4 regions of the Streptomyces sp. NPDC005805 genome follow, and region 3 is predicted to be linked to each of the others. Evidence: riboswitches for the same ligand, from Rfam matches in the RefSeq annotation. Region 3 holds a riboswitch; each other region holds the start of a gene.
The links. A riboswitch is a leader RNA that binds a small molecule or an ion and turns the genes downstream of it on or off. The one in region 3 is predicted to bind cobalamin.
Positions count from the first base shown of each region.

Region 1: another riboswitch for cobalamin. It lies ahead of metE (5-methyltetrahydropteroyltriglutamate--homocysteine S-methyltransferase); the one in region 3 lies ahead of ABZ457_RS08955 (ribonucleoside-diphosphate reductase subunit alpha).
Region 2: another riboswitch for cobalamin. It lies ahead of ABZ457_RS25230 (ABC transporter substrate-binding protein); the one in region 3 lies ahead of ABZ457_RS08955 (ribonucleoside-diphosphate reductase subunit alpha).
Region 4: another riboswitch for cobalamin. It lies ahead of ABZ457_RS21780 (CoA-acylating methylmalonate-semialdehyde dehydrogenase); the one in region 3 lies ahead of ABZ457_RS08955 (ribonucleoside-diphosphate reductase subunit alpha).

Region 1 is NZ_JBEXXN010000002.1:230,673-232,825, forward strand. Features, by position in the region: gene ABZ457_RS02640 (3-hydroxybutyryl-CoA dehydrogenase) at 1-206, shown strand, start outside; cobalamin riboswitch at 475-701, shown strand; partial or broken gene metE (5-methyltetrahydropteroyltriglutamate--homocysteine S-methyltransferase) at 834-2,153, shown strand, end outside.
Region 2 is NZ_JBEXXN010000057.1:17,873-20,025, forward strand. Features, by position in the region: gene ABZ457_RS25225 (hypothetical protein) at 149-727, shown strand; cobalamin riboswitch at 867-1,020, shown strand; gene ABZ457_RS25230 (ABC transporter substrate-binding protein) at 1,193-2,153, shown strand, end outside.
Region 3 is NZ_JBEXXN010000011.1:68,275-70,427, reverse strand. Features, by position in the region: partial or broken gene ABZ457_RS08960 (Uma2 family endonuclease) at 60-383, opposite strand; cobalamin riboswitch at 541-679, shown strand; gene ABZ457_RS08955 (ribonucleoside-diphosphate reductase subunit alpha) at 815-2,153, shown strand, end outside.
Region 4 is NZ_JBEXXN010000042.1:13,604-15,756, forward strand. Features, by position in the region: gene ABZ457_RS21775 (DUF4430 domain-containing protein) at 1-70, opposite strand, end outside; cobalamin riboswitch at 227-300, opposite strand; cobalamin riboswitch at 491-689, shown strand; gene ABZ457_RS21780 (CoA-acylating methylmalonate-semialdehyde dehydrogenase) at 903-2,153, shown strand, end outside.

The DNA of each region.
Region 1 (2,153 bases), on a different contig from region 3:
TGGAGCTGGGCTGCGCCCATCCGATGGGGCCGCTGAAACTCGCGGACCTGATCGGGCTCGACACGGTGGCCTCGATCGCGCAATCTCTGTACGACGAGTTCAAGGAGCCCCTGTACGCCCCTCCCCCGCTGCTCCAGCGGATGGTGGAGGCCGGCCTGCTGGGCCGCAAGAGCGGGCGGGGGTTCCACACCTACGACCGGGGGTGACCCCGGGACCTGCGACCGGGGGCGACCCCGGGCGGAAACGGCCGGGGTTGAGGGACCCCGGTGCGAGGCAGCCGGGACCTGAGGGGGTCCGTACGCTGCCGCTGTGGAGGCGGGCGCGGGGCGGTACGAGTGAGCCGCCCCGCGCCCGCCGTGCGTCCCACGCCCGCCGTGCGCGCCGCGCCCGTCGCCCGGCCCGCGGGAGGCCACCGCGTCCCACGCCCGCGTCCGCCACGTGGACGCCCTACCCCGCCGCGAGGCGGCGGCGTCTAGGCTGTTCCGTGCAGCTGGTTCGCCCCGTCAGCCAGGCGGGATGCGTCGCAAGAGGGAACCCGGTGGGAATCCGGGACTGCCCCGCAGCGGTGAGCGGGAACGAACGCCGTCACATGCACTGGGTCCCAGCGGGGGCCCGGGAAGCGACGGCCAGTAGGTGGCCTGACGTACGTCGTCAGGGCGTGCCCGCGAGTCCGAAGACCTGCCACTGCCCGTGCGCGACAGTCGCGCGCGGAGATCTCGGTGACCTCGCGGGTGGGTCGGCGGCAGCGGTGGCACGGTCGTCCGTGCGCCCGCTCCTTCGTGTACCCGTGGCGTGGCCGGGGTTGTTCACACAAACTCGCGAAGGAGAGTTCCGTGACACCGAAGTCCGCAGCCGCGGCAGCAGGCGCCACCGTCTACGGCTACCCCCGCCAGGGGCGGAACCGGGAACTGAAGAAGGCGATCGAGGGGTACTGGAAGGGCCGGGTCACGGCCGGGGCCCTGCACGAGACCGCCGCCGGTCTGCGCCGCACCCACTGGCAGCGGCTCGCCGCCGCCGGCGTCCACGAGGTCCCCACCGGTGACTTCTCCTTCTACGACCACGTCCTGGACACCTCCGTCATGGTCGGCGCGATCCCCGAGCGGCACCGCGCGGCCGTCGCCGCGGACGCCCTGGACGGCTACTTCGCCATGGCCCGCGGGACCCAGCAGGTCGCCCCGCTGGAAATGACCAAGTGGTTCGACACCAACTACCACTATCTGGTGCCCGAGTTGGGCCCGGACACCGTCTTCACGGCCGACTCGGCCAAGCAGGTCGCCGAGCTGACGGAAGCCCTGGCCCTGGGCCTCACGCCCCGCCCGGTGCTCGTCGGCCCCGTCACGTACCTGCTGCTCGCCAAGCCCGCCCCCGGGGTCGCCGCCGACTTCGACCCGCTGACCCTGCTGGACCGGCTGCTGCCGGTGTACGCGGAAGTCCTGGCCGACCTGCGGGCCGCCGGCGCCGAGTGGGTGCAGCTCGACGAGCCCGCCCTGGTGCAGGACCGCACCCCGGCCGAGCTGAACGCCGCCACCCGCGCCTACCGCGACCTCGGCGGGCTCGCGGACCGGCCGAAGCTGCTGGTCGCCTCCTACTTCGACCGGCTCGGCGACGCCCTCCCGGTCCTCGCCAAGGCCCCCGTCGACGGTCTCGCCCTGGACTTCACCGGGCCCGCCGCCGCCAACCTGGACGCCCTCGCCGCCGTCGGCGGACTGCCCGGCAAGCGGCTGGTCGCCGGTGTCGTGGACGGCCGCAACATCTGGATCAACGACCTGGAGAAGTCGCTGACCACCCTCGGCACCCTGCTCGGGCTGGCCGGCCGGGTCGACGTCTCGGCGTCCTGCTCCCTGCTGCACGTCCCGTTCGACGCGGCCGCCGAGCGGGACATCGACCCGCAGGTGCTGCGCTGGCTGGCCTTCGCCGAGCAGAAGACCGCCGAGATCGTCACCCTGGCCACCGGGCTGTCCCGCGGCACCGGCGCGATCGCCGCCGAACTCGCCGCCAACCGGGCCGACCTGGCCTCCCGCGCCGGCTCCCCCATCACCCGGGACCCGGCCGTGCGCGCCCGCGCCGCCGCGATCACCGACGCCGACGGCCGCCGCTCCCAGCCGTACGCCGACCGCACCGCCGCCCAGCGCGCGCACCTCGGCCTGCCGCTG
Region 2 (2,153 bases), on a different contig from region 3:
GCGGTTGGGCCCCCGTGACAGTTTCCGCCGACCGCCGTCCGACACCCTAGGGGTTCTCAACACCGCATGTGCAAAGGGTTGTTGAGAATTCCGCGTGTCGGCAGGGGAGCACCGCGGCGGCGATCCGGTGTCCACTACGGTCGACGGCATGACCGAAGCTGACGAGACGTACGACCCCACCCGGCACCCCGACCTGCTCAGGTGGCTGGACGAGCGCCGGGACGCTCACGAAGGGTGGGCCGCGGGGACCTCCTCCGCCGGCGCGCTGGACTTCACCCCGGCCTCCCTGGCGGTCGTGGACGATCTGGTCCGCGAACGGGCGAACACCATGGAGGAGGTCACCGACCAGCGGATGACGCCCTTCGTCCAGGGTGCGCTCTGGTACGTGGGGGAGGTGTTCCGCCGCCACCGGACGATGGTGTGGAAGTACATCCCCGACCTCGTCAGCGGGGAGCTGGAGCCGTTCTTCGGCGCGGCCGGGCAGATCTCCGCGCTGGACCACCCCTGCGTCGGCGTCCCGGGTGACCCGGACAGCTATCTGTACCCGCTGAACATGCTCCGCGGAATCCTCCTCACCGAGGACGAGGCCGGCGCCCCCGTCGAGCGAACGCTGTCGTCGATCTTCGTCGACCCCTTCGACGAGGGCGAGGACGATGAGGATGAGGGTGGGGGTGGGGACGGGGGAGGGGAGGCGGACCTGGCCGGTGGGCCGGGACCCGGGCGCTGACGCCGTTCCCGCACCCGGCCCGGGGGGAGTGCCAGGGCGCCGGGGGGCGCATGCGGCGCGCGTCCGCGCTCCGTGTGCATCCGCGCACCGCTGCCGCTCCCGCCGGGGTGTATCCCGCTCCGGCTCCTGCTGCGAGGATGTGCCGCGGAATGGGCGACGGCGGAACGAGGAATCCGGTGTGAATCCGGTGCGGTACCGCCACTGTGATCGGCGAGCGGATCCCGAACAGACCACTGCCCGTACGCGGGTGGGAAGGCCGGGACGAGCACTGACCCGAGAGCCAGGAGACTCACGCGGTCGCCTCCTCGACGACGACCGGGGCGGATCTCCCCGGAGAGGAGGGCTTCCTTCGTGCTGCCATTGAGACCCCGTCCGCAGGCAGATCCCGCCGTCCGTGCGCCGAGAGGCCGGCGAGCGGCCCCGTCCCCCCGGTCCGTCCGCCGGTTACCGGGCCTGCCGGCCGCCGTGGCCGCGGCGGCCCTGCTGATATCCGGCTGCGGCGCCGGTTCCCCGGAGCCCGCCGCGGGCAAAGGTCCGGCGGCTTCGGCGGCGGAGGGCTTCCCGGTCACCGTCGAGAACTGCGGGGTCAGGACGACGTACCAGCGCCCGCCCGGGCGGGCCGTGTCCCTCAACCAGCACGCGACCGAGGTCATGCTGGCGCTCGGGCTGGAGAAGTCGATGACCGGCACGGCCTACCTCGACGACCGGATCCTCCCCGAGTACCGGGACGCGTACGACGGGATCGAGGTCATCGCGAAGGAGTACCCCTCCTTCGAGACCCTGCTCGCCGCCGAACCCGACTTCGCCTACGGCGGTTTCGCCAGCACCTTCGACGAGAAGGAGGGGCGTGGCCGCGACGCCCTCCGCGAGGCGGGCGTCAACTCCTACCTCAACATCGAGGAGTGCCCGACCGGTCCCGTGACCATGGCCGAGATGGACCGGGAGATCCGGAACGTGGCCCGGATCTTCGGCGTGCCAGAGCGGGCCGAGAAGCAGCTCGCGAAGCTCCACGCCACGCTGGACGGCGTCGAGAAGAAGCTCAAGGGCGTCGAGCCGGTCAAGGTCTTCGTGTACGACAGCGGGGACAAGACCGCCTTCACGGCGGGCGGCGCCGGAATCGGCAACGAGATGATCGAGCGGGCCGGCGCGGTCAACCTCTTCGCGGACGTGGACAAGTCGTTCGGCGACGTGTCGTTCGAGCAGGTCGCGGAGCGGGCGCCCGAGGTCGTGGTCATCTACGACTACGGGGATCAACCGGTCGAGGACAAGAAGAAGTTCCTGCTGGCGAACCCGGCGCTGAAGGACGCACCCGCCATCAGGAACGAGCGGTTCGCGGTGCTGCCGCTGTCGTCCACGGTGCTGGGTGTCCGGGTGCCAGCCGGTGTGGAGTCCCTGGCCCGCCAGCTCCACCCGGACCGCTTCAGGT
Region 3 (2,153 bases):
ATCACGCCGAAGGGCCGCCGCTCCACCGGGGAGCGGCGGCCCTTCGCCGTCGGGTAGTGCACCCAGTCCTTGAGCTGCTCGGTGGCCAGGGTGATGTCCACCGGCGCGGGCAGTTCGAGGTCCTTGCCGAACGGCACCGTGCGGGCGTTCTCGTACCGCACGCCGTCGGGCCGGCTGTACACCGTGACCTCGCAGCTGTCGCGGTCGATCAGCAGGAAGAGCGGGATGCCGGTCTGGGCGTAGGCACGGGGCTTCTCCACCCGGTCGCGTCCGTCGGTGTCCGAGTCGTACATGGTGACCTCGACGACCATCAGCACCTGGTCCGGGTCCGCCCACTCGCCCTGACCGACGAAGGCTTCACTCGGCGCCAGGGAGCCGTCCGGGGTGCGGGCGGTCGGTGGTCACGGTCATGGACCCTCCCCTCAAGGGCCACGATAGCGGCGCCGGGTACCCTCCGCGGGGTCGTTCACGGGGCGGGCGGGGCCGTTCGTTTCCCGTCGCTCCCGACACGGAGACACAACATGTGGGGGGTGAGCCATCGAGCCGCCCCCACATGTATGCTCGTCTCGCTGTCGACGCAGGGGAATCCGGTGCGAATCCGGGACTGTCCCGCAACGGTGAGCGGTGTGCTGTGCGCTGCCCGCGAGTCCGAAGACCTGCCGACGGTCGCCCGGTCGACCGACCCGGGCGCCAGACGTCCGGGCCTCGCGGTTGGGCCGGTGGACGCCGTGCACGCGTGTGCCCGTTTCCGTGGGCCCGTGCGCGCGGCCGCCCCCTCCCGCCGGCCCCGAGCCGAGCGAGGGAGAGCACCACTGTGACCATCGCGCCCGCCGATCCGGTTTCAGCCGTCCAGCACGACGGCCCCGGTACCGCACTGCTGCGGACCCTGACCGAACTGACGGCCGACCTGCCCGACACCGACCCCGGCCGGGTCGCCGCCGCCGCCCTGCGCGGCCGGCACGCCGGGTCGGACGAGGCGGAGTTGCGCTCCCTCGCCACCGACGCGGCCGCCGGGCTGATCTCCGAGGACCCCGCGTACTCCCGGCTGGCGGCCCGCCTGCTCACGATCACCATCGCCCAGGAGGCCGCGGGTGAGGGCGCCGTGTCGTTCTCCGCCTCCGTCGCCGTGGGCCACCGCGAGGGCCTGATCGCCGACCGGACCGCCGCGTTCACCACCGCGCACGCCACCCGGCTCGACGCGCTGATCGACACCGAGGCCGACGACCGCTTCGGCTACTTCGGTCTGCGCACCCTCTACAGCCGCTACCTGCTGCGCCACCCGATCACCCGGAACGTGATCGAGACCCCCCAGCACTTCATGCTCCGCGTCGCCGCCGGCCTCGCCGAGGACGAGTCGGTGCGGGCCCTGGAGGAAGTGGCCTCGCTCTACCGCCTGATGAGCCGGCTCGACTACCTCCCCTCCTCCCCCACCCTCTTCAACTCCGGCACCCGGCACCCGCAGATGTCCTCCTGCTATCTGCTGGACTCCCCGCTGGACGAGCTGGACTCCATCTACGACCGCTACCACCAGGTCGCGCGGCTGTCGAAGCACGCGGGCGGCATCGGTCTGTCGTACTCCCGCATCCGCGCCCGCGGTTCGCTCATCCGGGGCACCAACGGCCACTCCAACGGCATCGTCCCGTTCCTGAAGACCCTGGACGCCTCGGTCGCCGCCGTGAACCAGGGCGGCCGACGCAAGGGCGCGGCCGCGATCTACCTGGAGACCTGGCACGCGGACATCGAGGAGTTCCTGGAGCTCCGCGACAACACCGGCGAGGACGCCCGCCGCACCCACAACCTCAACCTCGCGCACTGGATCCCGGACGAGTTCATGCGCCGGGTCGAGGCGGACGCCGACTGGTCGCTGTTCTCCCCCGCCGACACGCCCGAGCTGGTCGACCTGTGGGGCGCCGAGTTCGACGCCGCCTACCGCAAGGCCGAGGCCGCGGGCCTGGCCCGCAAGACCCTCCCGGCCCGGGAGCTGTACGGCCGTATGATGCGCACCCTCGCGCAGACCGGCAACGGCTGGATGACCTTCAAGGACGCCTCCAACCGCACCGCCAACCAGACCGCCGAGCCCGGCCGCGTCGTCCACTCCTCGAACCTCTGCACGGAGATCCTGGAGGTCACCAACGACGGCGAGACCGCCGTGT
Region 4 (2,153 bases), on a different contig from region 3:
GCGCGGTGGTCAGGGCGAGGCCCAGCGCCGTGGCGGTGACCAGGGCGCGGTGGACGGTGGTGCGGTGCATGGACGGCCCTCCTGGGGCGTGGCGGGTCCGCGAACCGCGACGCCCCCGGGACGCACGACGCCCGCACACGCCCATGGGCGTACGGAGGCCGGCGGACCGGGCTCGGGGCTTCGCGCTGCAGACCGTGACAGTGGGAAGCGGTACCGCTCGCACAGCGGGTGCTCCGACTCGCGGCGCACGCGCGCCGCACACGGTTGCAGGTCAGCGCCGGATTCCCACCGGACTTCCCCCGCTTGTGCCAGCCATTCGGTTGTCCGCACCGGGGGACCCGCCCCCGGGGCAGACGCATCGTAGGGCGCGGCTTCGTCGCGCGGCCACCGGTACCGGCCGATCCGCTTGTGGCGGACGGAAGTTGGCGCTCCGGGGGCGGCGGCCCGTGCCCGGCGGGCGGCGGCGGGCGGCGCGGTGGGGTGGACTTAGTAGGACGTCCAACTATATGGTCGCGCCCAAAGGCCCGCGGTGCAGGGAAGCCGGTGTGAATCCGGCGCGGTCCCGCCACTGTGACCGGGGAGTGCGTCCTCCAGCGAGGAAGGCCACCGGCGGAGAGATCCGCCGGGAAGGCCGGAGGGCGTGCGCTGATCCGGGAGTCAGGATACCGGCCGCGGGATGTTCCGTGTTGTCCACGAGGATGGAGCAGACACGCATGGCACCGGTCCGTACCCGTGATCCTGGTGATCCGGCGAGGCACACCCGCGTTCCCGCGCTTTCGTAGCCCCTCGACGGCCCTCCGGCCTCCGCGTCCCACGGTGGTTCCGCGCGCCCGCACCCGACCGGTGCGCCGCGCCGGCCTGCCGTGCCATCCCCGGATCTCACCTGACGAGAGCAGGCTTCCATGGTCCGTGAACTGACACATTTCGTCGGCGGAAAGCGCACGCCCGGCACCTCCGGGCTCTTCGCCGACGTCCATGACCCCAACACCGGCGCCGTCCAGGCGCACGTCCCGCTCGCCGGGGCGGAGGAGACCCGCGCCGCGATCGCCGACGCCGCGGCCGCACAGCCCGAATGGGCCGCGTGGAACCCGCAGCGCCGGGCCCGCGTCCTGATGCGCTTCCTCCAGCTCGTCGAGGGCGAACGGGACGAACTCGCCCGTCTGCTCTCCGCCGAGCACGGCAAGACCGTCCCCGACGCGCACGGCGACCTCCAGCGCGGCCTGGAGGTCGTCGAGTTCGCCGCGGGCATCCCGCACCTCCTCAAGGGCGAGTTCACCGACAACGCCGGCACCGGCATCGACGTGCACTCCCTGCGCAGCCCCCTCGGCGTGGTCGCCGGCATCACCCCGTTCAACTTCCCGGCGATGATCCCCCTCTGGAAGGCCGCCCCCGCGCTCGCCTGCGGGAACGCCTTCGTTCTCAAGCCCTCCGAACGCGACCCCTCCGTGCCGCTGCGGCTCGCCGAACTCTTCGTGGAGGCGGGCCTTCCGCCCGGTGTGCTCAACGTCGTCAACGGCGCGAAGGAGGCCGTGGACACCCTGCTGGAGGACCCCCGCGTGGACGCCGTCGGCTTCGTCGGCTCCACCCCCGTCGCCCAGCACGTCTACGCCACCGCCGCCCGGCACGGCAAGCGCGCCCAGTGCTTCGGCGGCGCCAAGAACCACATGATCGTCATGCCGGACGCCGACCTGGACCAGGCCGTGGACGCCCTCGTCGGCGCGGGCTACGGCTCCGCCGGCGAACGCTGCATGGCCGTCTCCGTCGCCGTCCCGGTGGGCGAGGAGACCGCCGACGCCCTGGTGGCCGCCCTGCGGGAACGCGTCGGCACCCTGCGCATCGGCCGCTCCGACGACCCCGAGGCCGACTTCGGGCCGCTGGTCGGCCGCGACGCCCTGGACCGGGTCCGCCGCTATGTCGACATCGGCGTCACCGAGGGCGCCGAACTCGTCGTCGACGGCCGGGACTTCGTCCTCCCGGGCCACGAGAACGGCTTCTTCGCCGGCGCCTCCCTCTTCGACCGGGTCACCCCCTCGATGCGGATCTACCGCGAGGAGATCTTCGGCCCGGTGCTCTCGGTGGTCCGCGCCGCCGACTACGAGGAGGCCCTGCGCCTGCCCAGCGAGCACCCCTTCGGCAACGGCGTCGCCCTCTTC